DNA from 4 places in the Pseudoduganella sp. GW821-FHT05F09 genome. Region 4 is predicted to be linked to each of the others. Evidence: riboswitches for the same ligand, from Rfam matches in the RefSeq annotation. Region 4 holds a riboswitch; each other region holds the start of a gene.
What was found. Region 4 has a riboswitch for cobalamin ahead of AC07S4_RS03705 (TonB-dependent receptor). Riboswitches for the same ligand answer to the same signal wherever they lie in the genome.
Positions count from the first base shown of each region.

Region 1: linked by a shared signal. The riboswitch ahead of AC07S4_RS17950 (cobaltochelatase subunit CobN) and the one ahead of AC07S4_RS03705 (TonB-dependent receptor) in region 4 are both predicted to bind cobalamin.
Region 2: linked by a shared signal. The riboswitch ahead of AC07S4_RS30205 (TonB-dependent receptor domain-containing protein) and the one ahead of AC07S4_RS03705 (TonB-dependent receptor) in region 4 are both predicted to bind cobalamin.
Region 3: linked by a shared signal. The riboswitch ahead of AC07S4_RS05905 (TonB-dependent receptor) and the one ahead of AC07S4_RS03705 (TonB-dependent receptor) in region 4 are both predicted to bind cobalamin.

Region 1 covers NZ_JBWKSD010000005.1:250,884-256,367, forward strand. Annotated here, with positions in the region: gene AC07S4_RS17950 (cobaltochelatase subunit CobN) at 1-3,411, opposite strand, end outside; cobalamin riboswitch at 3,480-3,697, opposite strand; gene AC07S4_RS17955 (hypothetical protein) at 3,819-5,426, shown strand; gene AC07S4_RS17960 (DCC1-like thiol-disulfide oxidoreductase family protein) at 5,398-5,484, shown strand, end outside.
Region 2 covers NZ_JBWKSD010000018.1:12,251-17,734, forward strand. Annotated here, with positions in the region: gene AC07S4_RS30195 (ABC transporter ATP-binding protein) at 1-356, opposite strand, end outside; gene AC07S4_RS30200 (FecCD family ABC transporter permease) at 353-1,375, opposite strand; gene AC07S4_RS30205 (TonB-dependent receptor domain-containing protein) at 1,392-3,254, opposite strand; cobalamin riboswitch at 3,321-3,549, opposite strand; gene AC07S4_RS30210 (histidine phosphatase family protein) at 3,555-4,136, opposite strand; gene AC07S4_RS30215 (adenosylcobinamide-GDP ribazoletransferase) at 4,139-4,921, opposite strand; gene cobT (nicotinate-nucleotide--dimethylbenzimidazole phosphoribosyltransferase) at 4,934-5,484, opposite strand, start outside.
Region 3 covers NZ_JBWKSD010000002.1:158,724-164,207, forward strand. Annotated here, with positions in the region: gene AC07S4_RS05900 (thiol:disulfide interchange protein DsbA/DsbL) at 1-159, opposite strand, end outside; gene AC07S4_RS05905 (TonB-dependent receptor) at 291-2,279, opposite strand; cobalamin riboswitch at 2,347-2,600, opposite strand; gene AC07S4_RS05910 (M1 family metallopeptidase) at 2,663-4,870, shown strand; gene AC07S4_RS05915 (hypothetical protein) at 4,867-5,484, shown strand, end outside.
Region 4 covers NZ_JBWKSD010000001.1:880,953-886,436, reverse strand. Annotated here, with positions in the region: gene AC07S4_RS03710 (serine hydrolase domain-containing protein) at 3-1,820, shown strand; gene AC07S4_RS03705 (TonB-dependent receptor) at 1,825-3,822, opposite strand; cobalamin riboswitch at 3,899-4,115, opposite strand; gene AC07S4_RS03700 (hypothetical protein) at 4,110-5,484, opposite strand, start outside.

The sequences.
Region 1 (5,484 bases), on a different contig from region 4:
TTCGCCGCTGGCGTCCAGGCCGTAGGCATGGCCCATGCGGTTGCGGTAGGCGCGGCCGATTTCGTCGCGTTCGCGCCAGGCGCCCGAGCGTTCGGTCAGTCGGTTGACGCCGGTGCCGTAGGCGCCCGGCGCATCGCCGAACACGCGCTGGGCGGCAGCGCGGCCCGCGTCCGCCGCCGGCATGCCGCTCGCGGCGAGCGCGCGCTGGCGCACCAGCCATTCGCGCGCCACGCGGTTCTGCGCGGGGTCTTCGCTGCCCCAGGCTGCGGCGGACACCGGTTCCAGCGCCGCCTGCAAGGCCTCCTTCAAGGCCGGGTCTTTGGCGGCCAGGCCCGAGGCCGATGCGGCCAACGCCATGCGGCCGGCCCGGTCTATCAGGCGGATCAGGTTGGGATACAGGTCGCGGAACAGGCCGGAGGTGGTCACCAGCGCGTCGCGCCGCACCGCGCCCGGCTTGAGCCGCACGTCGGTGACGATGCCGCGCGCGTTCCACACCGGCTCCGCGCCCATCATGGCCAGCGCGAACGCCACCATCACGCCCTCGTCTCGCACGGCGTCGGAAGCCCACAGGATGATGCCTTCGCTGCCCTTGTCCGTGCCGCTGCGCGCGTTGGCCTTGTCCGCCATGCGTTCGCCCAGCTGGTAGCCCAGGCGGGTGGGCAGAATGTCGCCGTCGACCGCGTGGAAATTGCGGCCGGTGGGCAGCGCCTCGGGCGAACGCAAGGGGTCGTTGCCCTTGCCCGGTTCAATGTAGTGGCCATCCAGTCCGGCCAGCAGCGCCAGCATTTCGCGGCGCGGCGAATCGGCCAGCTTGGCGGCCACGTCCGGGCCTTCGATGCCGCCCTTCTTCATCGAATCCAGCATCAAATCTATCGATTCCTGCTTCCATGGCCGGCCGAAAATGTGCAGGCCGTGCGGCATGAATTTTTCCTGCAGCTTGGTCAGGTAGTGGCCCACTTCGTGCGCCAGCAAATCGTCGTCGGCCGCGTCGAAACCGATGCCGCGCACTTCCAGCACGTCCGCCATCGACGCCTCCAGTTCGGCCTTCAGGTTCAGCGCGTTGACGCGCTCGCGCATCAGCTTCGCGGCCTGCGCCTTGAGCGTTTCAGAACTGGCGGCTTCAAAGCTCTCAACAACCTGGCGCAGGGCCAGCAGGTCGTCATACAGCGGCGTGGCGGCCAGCGGCGGCGTCAAGTGGTCGACGATGACGGCCAGGCCTCGGCGCTTGGCCTGCGTGCCTTCGCCCACGCCGTCCACAATGTAGGGGTAGATGCCGGGCAGGTCGCCCGCGATCAGGCTGGGGTAGTCGTCGGAGCTCAGGCCGACCGCTTTACCGGGCAGGAATTCGTAGGTGGAGTGGCGGCCGACATGCACCAGCGCGTCCGCCTTGAAGCGGTCGCGCACCCAGTGGTAGAAGCCCAGGTACTGGTGCGGCGGCGTGATGCTGGTGTTCGCGTGCAGCAGTTCCTCGTCCACTTCCCAGCCGCGCGGCGGCTGCGGGCCGATGAAGACATTGCCGAACACCAGGCCGGGCACCAGCAGCTTGCCGCTGTCGACCATGATTTTTCCGGGCGCCGCGCCCCAGCCTTTCAGGCCTTCGATGCCGTAGCCGGACAGGCGCTTGCTGAGCGGCGCCAGCGCGCCGCAGCCGGCCTTGCCGGACTTGCCGCCCTTGGCTGCCTTGCCATCCTTCGCGCCGGCCAGCTCCAGGCAGGCGTGGTAGCCCTCCAGCAGTTCGGCCAGGCCTGCGATGGCCGCTTCGCGCTGCGGATGGTCCGCGCCTTCCACCAGGTGCTGCAGTTCCTTGATGATGACCTCGGCCTGCTTGCGGCCCAGCGCGCGTTCGCCGTTCGCTTCGGCCTCCAGCACGTCGGCGTGCAGGCGGCCCAGCAGCCCGCTGGTCATTTCGCCCTGCACGCGCGGCGGCAGCGTGGCGAACCAGCGGCCATAGTCGGCCGCGCTCACGCTGTTCACCGTGCCGCTCAGCTCACGCAGCGCGGCGCGGTCCTCCGGCAGGTTCACGCCGTGCGCCATGATCATGTCCAGCAGCGCCTGCGGCGATTCCGGCAGCGGGCCGGTGCTGTAGCCCGCCGCCTTCATCGCGTTGAGCATGTCGAACAGCGAGGCCGGCACGTCCAGATTGTCCGCGCCGATGTTCTGGCGGCCCGGCGGGTGGTTGTAATAGATCAGCGCCACGCGCTTGTCGCGGTTGGCCTTTACGCGCAGCGCCAGCCAGCGGCTCACGCGCGCGCCGAGGCGCCCGGCTTCGTCGGCCAGCACCACCGGCGGACGGTTTTCAATGCCGGTCTGCTTGTCGCGCTGCGGCTGGCCCAGCGCCGCCACCACAATGGGCTGGCCTATGCCCTGCAGCTCCGGCAGCGCCACGCGGTACTGCACCGAGTCCGGCGGCAGGCCGTCCGGCGACAAGCGCCATTGCACGGCGCTGCGGTCGGACAGGCGGATGGCCTTGAAGACCGGCACATTGAGCCGCTTGAACGCTTCGGTAACCGCTTCGCGCCCTTCGGCCGCACCCACCACGAAGTCCTGCAGCACCACCAGCGCCGCCGGCTGGGCCGGCACCACCAGCTCGGGCAGGCGCTCCAGCGCCTCGCGCGAGGCGCCGCCCCAGCGCGTGAGCACCTGCACGCAGGGCTGGCCGCGCTGTTCGATCTGCCGGCACACGGCGGCGGGAACCATGCTGTCCATATTCGACAGGTCCAGCACCACCACGGTGGGCTGCGGCTTCAGTCCAAGCTGCGCGCCCTTGCCCCAGGCCTGCGCGTCAGTCAGCTCGCGCTGGCCCACGCGCACGCGCAGCGTTGGCTCAGGCAGCGGATCAGCAAGCTTCATGGCCGGATTGAGCAGGTGCGCAAACAGCGCCGCCGTATTGTCCACGCCGCCCGCCTGCCAGACCTGGCGCGCCGCCAGCCAGCGGCTCGCGGCGGGGTCGGCCTGCGCAGCTTTCAGGGCAGCAGGCGACGGCGCTTCGGAGGACAGTTCGCGCAGCGTGTCCGGCGAAAAGGCCTGCATGCCGGCGCGCCCGTCGCGGCTCATCAGGCTCAGGCTCGCTTCGCCGTTGAAGGCCAGCACGGCGGTCTGCGCGCGTACATTGCGCGGCAAGGCGTCCTTGAGGCGGCGCGCCGGGTCGCCGAACAGCGACACGGCCAGCACGCTGTCGGCCTGTTTGATCCACAGGCCGGCGTCACGCTCGCTGGCGGCCATCCACTGGGCCGGCGTGCGCAGCACGATGCGGTCGCCGGGATGGCTGGCCAGATGGCGGTGCGCGGCCTCGATGGCGGCCGGCGCGGCGCGCTCGGTGACGATGGCGAACAGATTGGCCGCAGGCGCGTGCGCACAAGCGCAGGCGCACAACAGCGCTGCGGCTAGCCGCAGGAGTATGGAAGTGCCCAATTTGAACTTTAGCAGTGACTGCGCGCCAGGCGCGCAGGAAAACAGGCAAAACCACACCCCGGGTTTTTGCACAATCTTCGTGACTGGCCGGTCTTCTGGCTGGCCTTCATCCTTCCCTGGCCCTGCCTTCCCGTGCAATGCACAGTGGCGTTCGGTCAAAGTCGTCAGGCTTACAGCAGCGGGGGCTGCGCCGGACTGGCTCGCAATGAAAATCGCGCGCGTCACCGGCTTCCCGTTTCACCCTCCAGCCGACAAGCGGGAGGGCACCATTCACGTAATGCCGCGATTCTACCGTACCCGGCGCCTGGATTGAACAAATTTGAGCGGCGTCATGAAACCCATTCGTTGCGCTGGACGGACGCCGCAGCGCGCATTAAGGTTTTTGCACCGCACGGAAAAGGAAGGCCATGGAACCATCCACTTGCAGCCCCATCGCCCCGTCCGGGGCGGAGATTGAACCGGCCGCAAACTGGCCCGCCCTGCTGGCGGTGGCCGTGTTTTCTGCGGCCCTGTTCCAGGGCTACTGGCTGGCCGAGCGCCTGCTGCGCAATTACCCTTCCGTCACACTGCCTGCACTGGGCGCCGTGCTGGCGGCCTGCATCGCGGCGTCCGGCATAGGCTACGGGGCGGCGCCCCGGCCACTGCGCACGCTGATGCGCGGCCTGGCCATTTCCTGCGGTCTTTACAGCGTCCTGCTCTACCCTTCGGTCCCGGCAGTTGCGCATGATTTCAATGGCTGGAGCCAGTTCATGCTGTCCGCCGCCTGGCTGAGCGCCGGGCTGGCGGCACTGCTGGCCATGCGGCGCCCGGCCTGGCTGCTGTATTGCGGCTTCTATGCCTACTGGGTCAAGCATGCGGCGGGCTATATCACCGGCTTTCCCTACGAGACGCTGCTCGATGTCTATCCACTGATACAGCTGCCGGCCTACCTGGCCGTGTCCGTGCTTGCGCTGGAGCTGGCCAAGCGCGCGTGGCCGGAGGGCGGCAAGCACCTTGCCGGCGCGGCGCCCTACTGGGCCATCCTGTTCATCGCGATTGCCATGCAGGCGGCGAACTACTTTTATTCCTCCCTGGCCAAGGGCGGCCTGGATGGCGGCGTGCTGGACTGGGTGCTCAACAACGAGAACCGCAACATCTATCACATCGCGCTGCACAACAAGCAGCTGCTGTGGGGCGACTGGACCGCGCTCACCAGCGCGGTGTCCGGCTTGCTGCAGGTAGTGGGACGGCCGTTCGCGGTGGGCGTTTTCCTGATCCAGCTGTCGGCCATACTGGTGTTTGCCAACCGGCGCTTGCTGCTGGTCCTGTTCACCTTGTTCGACCTGATGCACCTCGGGATTTTCATACTGGCCGGGGCGAATTTCTGGACCTGGTTCATGGTGAACCTGTCCATCATCGCCGCAGCGTCGCAGCTGCCGCGCAGCGCGTTCAACTGGCGCACGGGCGCGGCGGGCGCGCTCGCCATTGCGCTGTCGCCGCTATTCGCCCATGTCGCCAGGCTGGGATGGTATGACAGCCTGGCCGTCAATGAAGCGTATTTTGAAGTGGTGAAAAAGGACGGCGGCACGGCGCGGGTACCGTCGACCGCATTCGGCTTCTACTCCTATCCAATTGCGCACATGAGTTTCGGCCTGCCTCCGGGGAACTACCTGCCCACGGCCACCAACGGCGGCACCTTGTCCTCCGCCGTGCGGAGACTGTCCTACCGCTGCGATTTCAGCAGTGCGGCGCCGGCCGCAGGCGCGGGCTGGAACGGCGCGGCGCTGTCGGCCTTTATCCGGGGCTACCACCGCCAGGTAATCGGCAAGGCGGGGCCGGACGGGCGCTGGTCCAGGCAGCTCTACCCCCACCATTTCTGGAGCGCGCCGTCGGTCGAGCAAGCGTTTGCGGGCGTGGACATGCGCGGCGTGGATGCGTATCGTCTGGTGGTCGAATCAGTCTGTCTCGACCCGGACAGCGGCGCCCTGAAGCGAAAGGTCTATCACAATGAATATCGCATCGACCTTGCAGGCTGAGTATCCCGGCGGCCTGGTGATCGTGTACGACGGCGAATGCCCGTTCTGCTCCAGCTAT
Region 2 (5,484 bases), on a different contig from region 4:
ATGGCCAGGCGGTGGTCGCCGGTGTTTTCCCAGTAGCGGTCGCCGTGGTAGGGGTGGCGCGCCGACAGCACGGTTTCAATCACGCTGTAGGCAAAGGCGTCGTTGCGCGACTGCGCAAGGAAGGCGCGTTCGCGCGCCAGCCCGGCCAGCGGCCAGTCCGGCAGGCTGCGGCCCTGGATGGAGACGCTGCCTTCGGTGGCCGGGATCAGGCCCGCCAGCGTGCGCAGCAGGGTGCTTTTCCCGGCGCCGTTGCGGCCGATCACGCTCCAGCATTCGCCGTCGCGCACCTGCCAGTTCAGCCGGTCGACCAGCATGCGCGCGCCTATGCGCAGTGTCAGTTGATGGGTGGCGATCATTTTTGCAGCCTGTGAAGTTGGTACAGGAAGACCGGCGTGCCGATCAGCGCGGTCACCACGCCCACCGGCAGCTGCAGCGGCGCGAACAGGGTGCGGGCCAGGGTATCGGCCAGCACCAGGTAGCCGCCGCCGGTCAGCATCGCGGCCGGGATCAGCACGCGATGGTCGGGGCCGAAGGCGAAGCGGCAGGCGTGCGGCACGATCAGGCCCACAAAGCCCACGCTGCCGGCATTGGTGACCGCGCTGGCGGTCAGCAGGGCCGATACGAAGAACAGCCCTTTGCGCAGCGCGCCCACGTTGACACCCAGCGTCACAGCCGCCTCGGCGTGCAGCGCCATCACATTGATGGCGCGCGCGCTGCGCAGTGCGAACAGCGTGCCGCCGGCCAGCACGATCCAGGGTATCCAGCGCATCGGCGCGCCGGCCAGGTCGCCGATCAGCCAGAACACCATGGTGCGCAGGCGGCTTTCGGGGGCGATCGACAGCATCAGCGTAATCAGCGCCGTGCAGGCCGCCGTCAGGATCACGCCCGTCAGCAGCAGCAGGGCGGTGCCGCCTTCCGCCGCCGCGCCGCTGCGCATGTCGCGCCGCGCCAGGAAGTACAGCATCATGGACACCGCCACGGCGCCGCCGAAGGCCGCCGCATCCACTACCCAGGCCGCGCACATGAACAGCATGGCCGCCAGCGCGCCCACCGCCGCGCCGGACGAAATGCCCAGCACGTAGGGGTCGGCCAGCGGATTGCGCAGCAAGGCCTGCATCATCACGCCCGCCAGGGACAGCGCCGCGCCGGTGACAAAAGCCGTCAGCGCGCGGCTGCCGCGCAGGTCGAGCAGGGTGGCGGCCAGGCTGTTGGCCTGGCCGCCCCACAGCTCGCCCAGCGCGCCGGGAATGTCGGACAGCGGAATGTGCACCGAGCCGGTCACGCCGGAAAACAGCAGGCTGGCGATGACGAACAGCAGCAGCGCGCCGGTGATGGCGGCTGCTCGCGTGCGCAGGTTGCGGGAGTGTGGATGCATGTGCCTTTTTGTACCTTTATTTAATGCCGTAACGCACAGCGGCAAAGAACTTGGCGCCCGGTGTAGCGTAGTTGCGCGCCACTTCGTAGTTCTTGTCGGTGACGTTGTTCCAGCGCGCCAGCACGGACCAGTCGCGCGCGAACTGCCAGGTGGCGTACAGGTTCAGCAGGCTGTAGCCGCCCAGGCGGCGGGCGTTGGCCGCGTCGTCGAAACGGCTGCCGGACACTTGCAGCTCGGCGCCGGCGGCCACTGCGCCGCTGGCGTATTCTACGCTGGCGTTGCCGTGTTTTTTCGCGCGGCGCGCCAGCGATTTGCCGGTGGTCTCGTCTTTCGGGTCCTGCCAGTCGGCGTTGCCGGCCACGGTGAACGCGCCCAGGCGGCGGCTGGCGCTCAGCGACACGCCTTCCAGCATGGCGTGGTTGACGTTGTAGGCGCAGCTGCCCTTGCGTGCCGGGTCCGGGCACGGGGTGGTGGTCACCAGCATGTCGGTCAGCTTGTTGCGGTAGATGCTGGCGCCGAATCCGGTCACGCCGTCGTCGTACTGCAGGCCGGCTTCGGCGTTTCGGCCTTGCTCGGGCTTGTTGTTCTCGTAGCCGAAGCCGGGGTAGTACAGCTCATTGAAGGTCGGCGCGCGGAAGCTGGTGGCGTAGCTGGCGCTGGCGCGCAGCGCGCTGCTGAAGCGGTAGCCGTAGCCGGCCGAACCGGTGGTCTTGGTGCCGTACTGCGAGCTGTCGTCCGCGCGCAGGCCGAAGGTGGCCAGGTGCGCGCCGCGCTTCAGGCTGTAGGCGCCGGCGTAGGAATCGGTCTTGCGGACCTTGCCCAGCGCAGGCGTGGTGCCGGACACCACTTCTTCTTCGCGGTGGCCGAACAGCACTTGCAGGGTGTCTTCGCCGATGCGGAAATCATTCTGCCAGGTGGCGTCGGTCTGCTTGCTTTCGATGCGGCTGTAGGCGCTGGCCACGCCGGTGTCGGAGACCGAGGTGTCCTCGGCCTTGGCCAGCTGCACGGTGCTGTGCCAGTTGGCCGACAGCTGGTTCTTGCTGAATACGCCGATGTTGGCTAGCTTGGTCTGGCTGCGCGTGTCGTAGCGGCTGGCGCCGCTGTCGAACTGGCCGTCGGTGCGGCTGTTCAGGAACACCAGGCCCAGGCCATGGCCCTTGGCGACCTGGAAGCCGAACTGGCCGGAGGTGCTCACGCGGTCGTAGCCGTCGTCGTCGGCGTTGTAGCTGGTGCTGCCAGGCTTGGTGGCGGAGAAGCCGTCCGACTTTTCCTTGCCGGCGCTGAGCGCGTAGCTGAAGCTGTTGTCGCCCTCGGTGGCGCCGAAGATGCTGGCGTCGAATTTGCGGGTCTTGTCGCTGCCGGCGCCGAGCGAGGCCGACACGGTCTGCGGGCCAGCGCCCTTTTTCGTAAAGATCTGTATGACGCCGCCAATGGCGTCGGCGCCGTACAGGGAGCTCATGGGACCGTAGACGATTTCAATGCGGTCGATCGCCTGCAGCGGAATACCGGACCAGCTGGCGGTGCCGGACGACAGGGAGCCGATGCGCACGCCGTCCACCAGCACCACGGTCTGGTTGGCGTTGGCGCCGCGCAGGAACACGCTGGAGTTGGTGCCGGGGCCGCCGTTGCGGGAGATCTCGATGCCGCGCTGGCGCTGCAGCAGGTCGGTGATGGAGCCGGCGCCGGAGCGCGCGATGTCTTCCGCGCCCAGGGTGACGATGTCGCTCAGCACGTCGCGCTGCAGCTGCGGCGAACGGGTGGCGGTGACGATGACGCTGTCGGAAGCGGTGGTCTGGGCGTAGGAAGGCGTGCACAACGCCATAGGAATAGCCAGCGCAAGCGACGTGGCGGCCGCGTGCCGGATTACAGGAGAGCTCATATTATTTCTTTGTATAGTATGCAACCAGCCTACTTCCCCGTGGGCTGGATTGAACAGATGCGCGCAGCGCATCCACCTGCTTTGGCCGGTATCCGGGCTCGCAAGTTGAACTGCCTCACCTTCCCATGCAAAGCACAGTGGTCTTAAGGAGGCAGCTTGTCGCTGTGGGCGACACTTGTTTACCGTTGCGGGGGCAGCACACGTTGGCCGTTTTCCTTGTGGGGAGCGGCGTCGTGTTTCCCGTTTAACTGCGCGCATGGACATGCGCGCGGGCACCAAAACGCCGCCATTATATCGGCTTCAGGCGACAGCTTCCAAAATGACAGTTTCGCCGTAGGCGATTTTGTGCGGCGCGGCGGCGGCCCGCAGCGCGATTTCCTCGAGAGGGAGGCCGGCTTTTAGGCCGGCTTCGAGCGCCATCAGCAGGCGGATGGTGCCGGCGTGGCAGATGATGGCGGCGCGCCGGTGCCCGTGATCGTGTTCTTGCTTGCTCCGGTCCAGCAGCTCCGCCCGGAACGCCGCCACGCGCGCCGCCACCTGCAGCACGCTTTCGCCGCCGCCGGGACGGTAGTTCGCCAGGTCCGCCGCCCATGCATCGATCTCGGCGCGCGGAATGTCGTCCCAGCTGCGCAGCTCCCAGCCGCCGAAATCCATTTCCGCCAGGCGCGCGTCCAGCGTGTGGACGCCAAGGCGGCCGGCCAGCACGGCGCAGCGCTGCAAGGGACTGGCGTAGACAGGCGTACCGGGAGGGATGCTGGCGCTGCCCAGCAGCGCGGCGTGCACGCGCTGGATATCGTCCTGCGCTGCGGGCAGGTCGCTGCTCCCGTAGCAGACGCCCGGCGCCACCAGCGGCAGCGGATGGCGCACCAGGATCAGGCGCATGCCTACGCCTGCCATGCGCCGTGGCCCAGCCCGGCCAGCACGCACAGATAGATCAGCACCTCGGCCAGCTGCTGCACCGCGCCCAGACAGTCGCCCGTATAGCCGCCGATGCGGCGCTTGAATTTGCGGCCCAGCCAGACGGCGGCGGCCAGCGCCGCCAGCGTCGCCGCGCCGATGGAAATCCAGGGCAGCCATCCCATACAGCCGATGAGCGCTGCAGGCAATGCGGCGCAGGCGCACGCAATGCCGAATTCGGCGCCGTTCATTTCCTGCGCCATGGGCTTGGCCTTGCCCTCGGCGCGCGCGTATTCCATTCGCCAGATCAGCGAAGTGGCGGCCAGCCGGGAAAGCGGATGCGCCAGGAACAGCGCGGCCACGGCCACGGCGGGCGGCAGCATGGCCAGCGCCGTGCACTTCACCGCCAGCAGGCAGATGGTGCCGATCGCGCCATAAGCGCCGATGCACGAGTCCTTCATGATCTCGAGCACGCGCCCGGGCGTCATGCCGCCGCCAAAGCCGTCGCACATATCGGCAAAGCCGTCCTCATGGAAGGCGCCGGTGGCATAGATGCCCGCCGCCGTCGCCAGCAGCACCGCCACCGGCGCCGGGAAGAGCCACGCCGCCGCCGCGTACACCGCCGCCGCGATAGCCGCCACTACCAGTCCCACCAGCGGGAAGTAGCGCGACGCATGGTGCAGCCAGGACGGTTCGAAGCCCACCCAGCGCGGAATGGGCAGGCGCGTGAAGAACTGCAGCGCTATAAAGAACAGGCGGAGCTGATGCATGGCGGCCTGGATTTACTCTGACTTCTCGCTGACCTGGGCCGACTCAAAGGTCGCCATCTGGTTCACGAAATTCACCGCCGCCTGCAGCAGCGGCAGGGCCAGCGCGCTGCCGGTGCCCTCGCCCAGGCGCAGGCCCAGGTTCAGCAACGGGCGCGCGCCCAGGTTCTCCAGCATCAGCTTATGGCCGCTTTCGTCCGAGCAGTGCGCAAACACGCAGTAATCGAGAATGGCCGGCTGTAGGCGCGCCGCAACCAGCAGCGCGCTGGTGACGATGAAGCCGTCGATCAGCAGCACCTTGCGCAGCTCGGCCGCCTTCAGCATGGCGCCCGCCATCATGGCGATCTCGAAGCCGCCGAACGCCGCCAGCGCTTCCAGCGGCGCGGTGGCGCCGGCATGCTTTTCAGCCGCCGCTTCAATCACGCGCTGCTTGTGCAGCACGCCGCCGGCGGACAAGCCCGTGCCCGCGCCCACGCATTGCGCCGCAGGGATGCCGGTCAGCCTGTGCATCAGCGCTGCGGCCGCAGTGGTGTTCCCTATGCCCATTTCGCCGAAGCCCAGCACAT
Region 3 (5,484 bases), on a different contig from region 4:
CATGAAGAACTCGATAACTTCCACTTTCTTGCCGGTGTCGGTGCGCACCGGGGAAGCCAGCGTGGTGAAGTCCACGCCTTCCTTCGGCTCAGCGGCGGAGGCGCCGGCTGCGGTGAAAGACAGGGCGGCGGCGGCAATAATCAGGCGCAGGAAACGCATAATGATCCTTCTGGGAATATGAGTGGAGAACGGTGAGACGCCGCGAGATTACCATTTTTTCGCGTCCGCCATCAGGCCGGACAGCAAAAATCCCCGGCCAGCGGGGATTTTAAGCCTGATTTAAGCGCGCATCAGAACTCGTAGCGCGCCGACAGCTTGATCTGGCGCCCGTCCGAACTGTAGATGCCGCCTCGGCACTGGAAGGCCATGCCGTAGTACTGCTTGTCGGCCAGGTTCAGGCCGGCGACAGCCACTTCCCAGGCGCCGAACTTGCGCGCATAGCGGGCGTCCAGCGTGGTGTAGGACGGAATGCGCGCGCTGCAGCTGTTGGTGAAGTCGGAGCCGAAGCGCTGGCTGTCCACCCACTGCGCGCCGATGTCGGCGGTCTGGCCGTCGGCCGGGGTCCAGGTCAGGCGCGCGCTCAGCACGTTCTTCGGCACCAGCACCATTTCGCGGCCGGCGACGGCGCCTTCGGTGAAGGTGGCCTTCACGCGCTGGTAGTGGCCGCTCAGCGTCCAGTCGCGCGCCAGCTCGGCGCTCGCGTCCACCTCGAAGCCCTGGCGCTTGGTCGGCGCCAGGTTGGTGTTGGCGCCAAAGCCGAACGCGCCGGCGGTCGGATCGTAATAGATCTCGTTGCGCAGCTCGTGGCGGAACACGCGCGCGGCCAGCTTGGCGCCGCCGTCGGTGTAGCTGGTGCCCAGCTCCAGGTCGTGCGAGGTCTGCGGCTGCAGCACGGTGTTGGGCACCAGCGTGTAGCCGTTTTCATCGGCGTTGGCCACGCGGTAGCTGTGGCCGGCCTTCGCGTGCAGCGTGGCTTTCGACGACAGCGCATAGCTGCCCTGCACGTCCCACGCGTTCACGCCCTGGGTCACGCCGTAGTTGGCGGTGGACCACGGCGACGGATCGGCGTTGGTCTTCTCGAACAGCTCGCGGCGCACGCCTGCGGCCAGGCGGAAGGCCTCCCACTTGACTTCGTCGCGCAGGTACAGCGCCTTGGATTTCTGCGTGGCCTTGCTTGGGCTGGAGCCCTTCTGCTCGCGGGTCCAGTCGATGAAGTCCACGCCCGCCACCGCTTCGTTCAGCACGCCGCCGAACTGGTCCAGCTTGCGCACGCGCGGCGAGAACTGGGTCTGCTTGCTTTCGTAGTCCAGCACGGAGGACGTGGTGCCGTAGAAGTAAGTCGCTTCCAGTTCCTTGCGGCGGTGCGACAGCTCGGCGGCCAGGTCGTAGCCCGCCAGCTTGGCTTCGACGAAGGCGGTGAAGCGGTCGCTGTCGAGCGCACCGAAGTCCTTGGGCGTGGCGGCCTGGCGCGGGTTGGCGTCGAACTGGGCCTGGCTCAGCGAGCCGGCGAAGCGCGAGTCCTGGCGGGTGCTCGACAGGCGCACGCCGGCGCGGCCGCCGATAAAGCCCAGTTGCGCGCCGGCGTTCACGCTGCGCGATTTGAAGGCGTTGTTGTCGCGGTAGTTGTCGGTGTCGAGCGCGCCGCCGGACAGGTCGAAAGCCCAGTCGCCGGCGCTGTGGTTCAGCGCCGCGCGGCCTTCGCGCAGGCCGAGCTGGCCCGCTTCGGCGTACACGCTGCCGTGCGTGCCGGCGTTGCGCGCGCCGGGGCGCTTGGTGATGATCTGGATCACGCCGCCGGTGGCGCCGTCGCCGAACAGCACGCTGCTGCCGCCGCGCGTGATCTCGATGCGCTCAACCGAATCGACCGGGATGGTGGACAGGATGGCCGAGCTCAGTTCGTTCTCGGACAGGCGCACGCCGTCCAGCAGCACCACCATATTCTGGCTGCTGTTGGTGCCGAAGCCGCGCAGGTCCAGCGCGAAGTCCGGGCTGCCGTCCAGGCTCTGGTGGCCCAGCACGCCGCCGATCTTGCGGATGGCCTGGTTCACGTCGCTCACGCCGGCGCGGCGGATTTCGGCCGCGCTGATGACGGTGGCGCCGATGGGCAGCAGCGACGGATCGCTGTCGAAGCGCGCGCCGGTCACCACAACCGAAGCAAGCACATCGCCGGCGATCCGGGTTTGCGCAGAAACTGTAAACGAAGCGGCGGAGAAGCACAGCGCCACGGCAAGCGCCAGCGGCGACGAGGCCGGCGCGCGGCAGGAATTCGAGAAGGTCATGTTGTACTTTTATGCGTAGTGAGCATCCGCCTGCGTCCCCGCAGGCCGGATTCAACGAAAGGCTTTCAGCGCTTTCACCTGTTTGGCCGGTATCCGGGCTGGCAAGACGGGACGGGATCACCTTCCGGCGCGGGACTGGCCTGCGCAGTGGTTGTCGATCCAGCCTGCCGCGCATGTACTGCAGGAGCGCGGCGCTTGCGTACCGTTGCGGGGGCAGCACACCTTGGCCGCCGCGCTGCAAAAAAGCGCCGGCTGCCTTGTGTTTCCCGTTTAACTGCGTCCAAGGGCATGGACGCGGGCACCAAAACGCCGCCATTATACTCCCGGCCCCCAGGCGGATGATTTCGTTGGCAAATAATTACGTGCTTCGTTATAGTGGCGCCATGAACCCACACTCCTACCGCAAGCTCGCCGCCGTCCTCGCCGCCACGGCCGCCGCCGCCACGCTGGCCGCGCTGGCGCTGGCGCAAGTCCAGGTCATCGCCATCCCCGAACCCTACACGGACACCGGCATCCCCTTCGCGCCCGCGCAGGCCGCCGCCGTGGCCGCGCCCAGCGCGCCGGACGCCTGGGGCGGCCCGCGCACCGGCAGCGAAGCCACGCTGTCCGACCGCGTGGTGGACTACAAGATCGACGCCACGCTGGACCCGGACAAGCACACGGTGGACGGCAAGCAGCAGCTCACCTGGCGCAACCGCAGCGCGCATCCGGTGCGCACGGTCTACCTGCACCTCTACCTGAACGCCTTCGAACATGCGGGCACCACCTTCTTCACCGAGCACCGCGCCCGAGGCGGCGGCGTCTTCAGCCGCGATCCCAAGGACGGCGAATGGGGCCATATCGACCTGCGCAGCGTGACCCAAGGCGGCGCCAAAGTGGAACAGTCCTTCGTGCAGCCGGACGGCGGCCCGGCCGGCGACCGCACCGTGGTGCGGCTGGACCTGCCGCAGGCTGTGCAGGCCGGCGCCACCACCACGCTGGACATCGGCTTCCACAGCCAGCTGCCACGGCTGCTGGCGCGCAGCGGCTACTTCGGCAGCTTCCACCTGGTGGCGCAATGGTTCCCCAAGATAGGCGTGCTGGAACTGGCGGGCGAGCGCGGCGCCACCAGGCCGCGCTGGAACGTGCACGAATACCACGCCGAAGCCGAGTTCTACGCGGACTTCGGCAGCTACGACGTGAAGCTCACCGCGCCCAAGGACTACACGGTAGGCGCCACCGGCGAACTGCAAGGCGCACCGGTGGAAAAGAACGGCATGCTCACGCACCACTACGTGCAAGGCGACGTGCACGATTTCGCCTGGACCGCCGACAAGCGCTATGCGCCGCCGCTGACGGGCAGCTGGAGCGGTGAGGGCAGCCCGCCGGTCAGCATCAAGGTGCTCTACATGCCGGAGTTCGCGGCCAGCGCCGCGCCCTCGCTCAAGGCCGCGCAGGATGCGCTCACCTACTACTCCAAGACGCTGGGCCCCTACCCCTACAAGACGCTGACCGTGGTGCTGCCGCCGCATAACGCAGGCGAGGCGGCGGGCATGGAGTACCCGACCTTCTACACCGCCGACAGCTACGCCACGGTGGACCCGAAATCGCGCCAGGAATTCGAACTGGACCTGGTCAACATCCACGAATTCGGGCACGGCTACTTCTACGGCATCCTGGCCTCCAACGAGTTCGAGGAGCCGATGCTGGACGAAGGCCTGAACGAATACTGGAATATGCGCATGGCGCGCGAACGCGGGCAGCTGCTGCACCCGGCGCCGCGCTGGCTGCGCGCCATCGGCGTGTCGCCGGGTTTTGACGGCTTCCACTTTGAACTGGGCGGCGCGGTGCGCGAGAACCCGGCCGACCCCGCCGGACAGAACGCCTACACGCGCCTGCAAGGCATAGGCCCGGCCTACAACCGCAGCGCCACCATCTTCCACGACCTGGAAGCGCAGCTGGGCAAGCAGGCCACCGAGCAGGCCTTCAAGGAATACTACCAGCGCTGGCGCTTCCGCCACCCCAGCACCGCCGACCTGCGCGAAGCGCTGGCCCAGGCCAGCGGCCAGCGCGCGCTGGTGGAGCGCGTGTTCGCGCAGCAGGTCTACCGCACCGGCAAGGTGGACGACCGCGTGCAGTCCATCAGCAGCGAAGAAGTGCTGCCGCAGCCGGGCAGCCGCATCGTCAACGGCAAGCGCGTGGAGCTGACCCAGGACCAGGTGGACAAGCAGATCGACGATGCGCGCGAAAAATGGGACAAAGCCCACCCCGACGCCAAGCACGGCGCAGGCCCCTACCCCTACCGCACCGAAGTGGTGGTGCGCCGGCGCGGCGAAGCCGTGCCGCAGACGCTGCTGGTGCGCTTTGCCGACGGCAGCAGCGAAACCGTCAAATGGGACCCGCAGAACGGCGAACGCTGGGAGCGTTTCGTGTGGCAGAAGCCGGTGAAAGCCGTATCGGCCGAACTCGACCCCGAACGCAAGCACCTGCTCGACACCAACAAGCTCGACGACAGCCGCACCGTCAAGGCCGACGGCAGCGCCGCGCGCCGCTGGACCTTCGACCTGGCCGCGCTCGCGCAAGCCATCCTGACCCTGATTGCAAGCATATGAAACTGACCGACACCTGTTTGCGCGCCGCCCGCGCCGCGCTGCAATGGCGCCTGCTGGCGCTGTGGACCATCGCCCTGCTGGTGCCCACGCTGGCGCTGGCGCTGCCGTTCTGGCTGCAGTTCGGCGCCGCCTTCAACCACTCCGTGCACGCGGCCGAACTGGCGCAGCGGCTGGACCTGTCCAACATCGCCGACCTGATGGGCGAGATGACGCGCAACCCGGCCGCGATCCAGCTGGGCGCGGGCACGGCGCTGGTGCTCACGCTGCTGCTGTCGCCGCTGCTGACGGGCGCGGTCGCCACCGCCGCCCGCCACGACGGCAAGCCGGCCCTGCGCCACCTGTTCGCCGGCGCCGTGGCCGAATACCCGCGCATGTTCCGCATGCTGCTGTGGGCCGTGGTGCCGCTGGGCGCCGCCATCGGCATCGCCAGCGGACTGCAAAGCCTGGCCGACAGCGGCGCCGACAAGGCCATCACCCCAAGCGAAGGCCAATACCTGCGCGGCGCCGCCGGCATACTCACCGCCCTGCTGATCGCGCTGGCCCTGGCTACGCTGGACGCAGGCCGCGCCGTGCTGGCCTCGGACCGGCGCCGCCGCTCCGCCGTCGTCGCCTGG
Region 4 (5,484 bases):
CCATGAAACGCCTGTCTGCCGCCTTGCTATTTATTGCCAGCCTCGCAATTCACCCCGTCAAAGCAGCTACTTCCCCGGATCCGCTGACCGCCCGCCTGTCCGACATCCTGCAGAAAAACGGTGTACCCGGCGCGGGCATTGCCATTATCGAACGCGGACGGGAACCGCGCATTCTCAGTCTGGGCTTGGCGGATGTGGCGTCGCGCCGTCCGGTTGATGGCGAATCCAGGTTCCGCACTGCGTCTGTTGGCAAGATGTTCACCGCGCTGGCCGTCATGCGGCTGGTGGAAAGCGGCCGGCTGAATCTCGACACCACGGTGCGCTCGGTGGCGCCCGAAATAGCATTCGAAAATCCCTGGGAAAGTGTGGCGCCGGTGCGCATTCGGCATTTGCTTGAACACACTACCGGCTGGGACGATATCCACTACGCCGAATACGCCTATGACAACCGTGCCGAGGCGCCACTACTGCAAACGCTTGCCTTTCATCCAGACTCCCGCAAATCGCGCTGGGTGCCGGGCACGCGCATGTCCTACAGCAATTCAGGCGCGGCCGTGGCGGGCTATGTGGTGCAAAAAATCAGCGGCCAGCCATTCGAGCGCTTCGTCGCGGACAACATTTTTCTGCCTCTCGGCATGAATTCCGCAAGCTATTTCGCGGATGCTGGCTACCGGCAGCATGGCGCAACTTTGTATGCGCCGGACGGCAAGGTGCAGCCCTACCTGCACATCTTGTACCGCCCGGACGGCTCCACCAACGTATCTGCCGCAGACATGGGCAAGCTGATGAAGATGTTTATGGACCGCGGCACAGCCAAGGGGCAGCGACTATTTTCCGCAAGTGCCATCACGCACATGGAAGGCCTGCCAACCGCGCTGTCCGGGCTAGGCACGCTTGCCATGGGATATAGGGGATATCGCTTCACCGGCCACAGCGGCAGCATAGAAGGCGCCTCGTCCCAGTTCTGGTATCAGCCGGAATCAGGTATCGGCTATGTGGCAATGATCAACAAGAATGACTCAGGCGCGCTGGCCGAAATAGGCCGCGCCATACTCGGCTCGATAATGGATGAAGGCATGCAGCCACCATCTTCGGCACCTCAGCGGCTTGATCAGCTGTGGCAAACGGTGGACGGCAACTATATCCACATCAACCCGCGTATGGAAATGGCCCGGTTTGCAATGCCGTTCGCTGCCATCCACCTGGCCTATAAGCAAAACGGGCTGGCACGCTCCTACCTGCTACGCAGGGACAGTGACCTTCTGCTGCCCGGCCCAAACGGAAGCGTCATTGAACCCGGCAGCGGCTTGCCGGTTGTGAAACGCGGCACAGATCCGTTAGCGGGCGAGACCGTACAAATAGGCGACAAAACCTATGCGCGAGTTTCAGCCTTCCATATATACGGCTTGGCAACCGGGGGCTGCCTGTTATTGCTGACGTCGGCCGTTTCAGTGCTATTCGCACTTGTATGGATACCTCGCCGCCTGCTTCGAAAGATTCCGGCAGGCCCGGCCACGCAGGTGCGGGCGTGGCCACTGGCCGCCACACTGCTGCTAGCCGTGTCTGTATTCATCCTCCCAGTCATGAAGCCACAAGAAAGCGAATTGGGCCTGATATCGCCGCTCACAGTGACGGTCATGATCGCCAGCGCCGCCTATGGCATCGCCGCACTCGCCGGATTGTGGTCTGTGCTGCGCTGGCGGAGCGCCGCAATCAACCGCTGCGCGTACTGGTTCGCCAGCCTGCACGCGCTGCTCCATTCCGCCACCGCTGTCTACCTGGGCTGGCACGGTCTGATCGGATTGCGCTTGTGGGCTTGAAGCGTCAGAACGTTGCGCGCAGCGTGAGGCGGTAGGCGCGCGGCTCGGCGGGATGGTAGTGCATGTCGGCCACGCCTTCCGCCGCTTCGCCGGGCAGGCGCGAAGCGTAGTAGTAGTCGATATCGTTGATCTTGCGGCCGAACAGGTTGAATACGTCCAGCGACAGCTGCCAGCGGCGGTCGATGCGGTAGCCGGTGCGCAGGTAGGCGATGGCGCTGGAGGCGGAACGCTTGCTGTTGTCCTCGATCAGCGGACGCGGGCCGAAGTAGCGCATCTGGAAAGCGCCGGACCATGGACCGAGTTCGGTGATGGTGGCGCCGAACGAGGCCACCTTGCCCACCGCGCCAGGAATGTAGTCGCCGGCCTCGTCGCGCTCGGTGTAGCGGGCGCGCGAATAGGCCAGGTCCAGGTCGAACAGCAGCCAGTTGCTGGCGATGTAGTGGTTGTTCAGCTCCACGCCGGAACGCTTGCTGCCCCGGCTGGCGCTGGTGTCGCCCGCATCGCCCGAGAACACCAGCTCGGAGGCCGAGCGCAAACGCCACAGGGCCAGCGAGCTTTGCAGGCCGGGCGCCAGCTCGGTGCGCAGGCCAATTTCAGAGCCGCGCGTGCGCACCAGCGGCGTAACCGGCTCCGCAGGCTCGCGCTCTTTCGGCGTCAGGTGCACGGTGGTGCCGCGCGCGTCGTTGCTGTGGAAGCCGGAACCTGCGTTCAGGAAGAACTCGGTCTGCTTCCACGGGCCGAGCACCACCGCCAGCTTGGGCGAGGCGATGTGCGCGTTGACCTTGCCGGAGTTTTCGGCGATGTCGCTGGCCACGTCGAAACGGTAGCTGTCGTAGCGCGCGCCGGCCACGGTGCGCAGCCAGGGAGTCCATTGCACGGTGTTGTCGAACCACAGCCCGGCGCTGCCCTCCTTCACCGCCGATTCGGTGATGGTGCGCAGGATCTGCTGGCGCACGGTGCTGTACAGGGCCAGCGGCGCAATGTCGTCGTGGCGCGCCTGCAGGCCGATGCGGTTGCTCATGTCCCGCCCGCCCAGCTTGCCGAACCAGGTTTGCGACACGTCGAAGCCCAGCATCTTGCGGCGTTCGGTCTGGCGCGATTGGTCCCCGTTGACCGGGTCGTCGAGGAAGTAGGTGAAGTTGTTGTACAGCGTAAGGTCGGAGCGCACGGCGTAGGCGCTGGCCTGGAACTGGCTGTCCGCGCTGCGCTTGTTCATGCCGAAGGACAGGCTGTAGCGGGAGGTGACGCCGCCGTCGCTGGGGTCCAGCGTGCCATAGGGATCGAGTTCGCCGCTGTCCACGGCGCGCTGCGGAATCTGGCTGCTGGCGTGCCACGCGCCCTTGTAGGCCATGGCGGTGACGCTGTACTGGTCTTCCTTGGGGCCGGCGCTGTAGCGCAGCACGCCGGCCTGTTTGCGGAACGATTCGGGCACTTGCCACGGACCGTTGTTGTGCGCCAGCTCCAGCGCGTACAGCAAGTTGCCGCGCCCCAGCGGCGTGGAGCCGGCCACCAGGCCGCGCAGGTACCGGCCTTCGCCGGCGGTCAGCGTGGCCGTGCCGTCTTTCAGCTTGTTGGCCAGGGCCATGCGGGCAGCGCCGGCGGAAGCGAAGTCGCCTTCGTCGGCATAGTAGGTGCCCTTTTTGTAGCTGATGCGGTCCACCAGTTCGGGGATCAGGAAATTCAGGTCGGTATAGCCCTGGCCATGCGCGTGGGTGCGCATGTTGACGGGCATGCCGTCGACATAGGTGGCGAAGTCGGTGCCGTGGTCGAGGTTGAAGCCGCGCAGGAAGTACTGGTTGGCCTTGCCGTCGCCGCTGTGCTGGGTGACGATCACGCCGGGCACGAATTCGAGCAGTTCGCCGGGGCGCAGCGCGGGACGGTTGGCGATCAGCGCGGCGGTGACGACGCCCTGGCTGGCAGCGTCCGAGGTGCCGACGCTGTTGTTGTAATGGGCTTGCACCTGCACGGTCGCAACCGGGCCTTCGATTGGCAAATCTGACATGGAATAATCCTACGGAACGGCAATCCTCCCCACTTCCCCGTAGGCGCGACTGCGTAAGAAAGCGCCGCATGCGCGGACGCTTCCACCTGCCCTGGCCGGTATCCGGGCTCCCAAGCGTGACTGTCTTGCCTTCCCATGCCGAAGCACAGTGGCGTAAAGAGACAGCCTGCCGTCAAAGACGGCGCTTGCTAACCGTTGCGGGGGCAGCACACCCGGCCGCTTGCGCAGCCTGTGTTTCCCGTTTAACTGCGGGCGAGATTTCGCGCGCGGGCACCAGAGCGGGCGCATTATACGTTTGGCAAGCGGCGCGAGTCCAGTGCGGTGCAGCGGCTGCGCGGCACGGGGTTGGCTGCATTGGCCGCATGGGACGCATGGGCAGCGGCGGCAGGCGGCTGGCGCCGAAGCAGTCTCACCCTGCCGTCCGGCGTGGCGTAGACCGGCGTGTAGCCGGCCGTGGCGCGCGCCACCTCCGCCTGCAAGGACGGCGGCGCCGACGCCAGCGCGCCCCATTGCAGCACGTAGTCCACTGCCTGGCCGCTGGCCTGCTCGTATCCCGCAATGTCGATGCGCGCCACGTCCGTGCCCTCCTGCTGCGGGCGCCAATGGAACAGCAGCGCCTGCGTGTCCTGTCCCGGCACGAACTGCACCGGATAGACTTTTAGCCGCGCCAGATAGTTGAACAGCGCAACGCGGTCGCCGCGCAGTTCGAGCCGGCTAGCGGCCTGGAAGAACGGACGGTATTTGGGCGGCAGGGCCATGCCGTCGGCCCAGGCGCCGCCGTCGTCCAGCACCAGCGGCAGCACCGTGCAATGCGGCGGCACCAGCTGTTCCACGTCGGCCAGCGGCGCCAGCTGCTGCTTGATACGGTGCTGGCGCCAGGTGCCGCCCGCCATCAGCGCCAGCGACACCACGACTGCCAGCGCCGCCAGCGCGCGCCGCACGCCGGCAGGCAAAGGCAGGCAGGCCATGCACAGCAGGCCAGCGAAATAGGGAAACATCTGCATGCGGCGGTAATGGGTCCAGCCGCCGCCCATGGTGTCCGGGAAGGCCAGGGCCAAGGCCAGCAACGATGCAAACAGCAGCAACGCCGCCCAGCTGCGGACATCGGCGCGCCGGCTTCCTAACGCCAGCGCGCAACGAAGGGCGAGCAACAGCACGCTGGCGAGTATGGCGGCGGCCAGCGCGGGAGCAAGGTAGCGGTCCGCCGGCGTGTGCTGCAGGTTCAGCGGCGACAGGATGGCAAAACTCTTCAGCCGCTCCCCCAGCGGCGCCCCGAACGTGACCGCCGCGCCGGGCGCCGTGTCCAAGGACAGCAACACCAGCGGCAGCGGCGACAGCAGCACCGCCGCATGCCGTGCATGCGCCAGCAAAGCCTGCACCGGCCCGCCCATGCGCCAGGCCGCCGCGCAGGACACCATCGTCAGCACGCCCAGCACCAGCATGGCGGCCAGGAAGCCCGATGCGTGCGAAAAATAGCTGAAGTACAGCGCCGCCACAGGCGCCGCCGCGCGCCAGGCTCCGGCCCGCTTCTGCATCCACAGCAGCGCAGCCATGCTCAACAGGAAGCCCGTCACCGACAGGCAGTAGTTGTACAGCCCCAGGAAGAACAGCTGGTGCAGCCCGAGCGGAAAAGCAAACAGCGCCACCCACACCTGGCGCCGC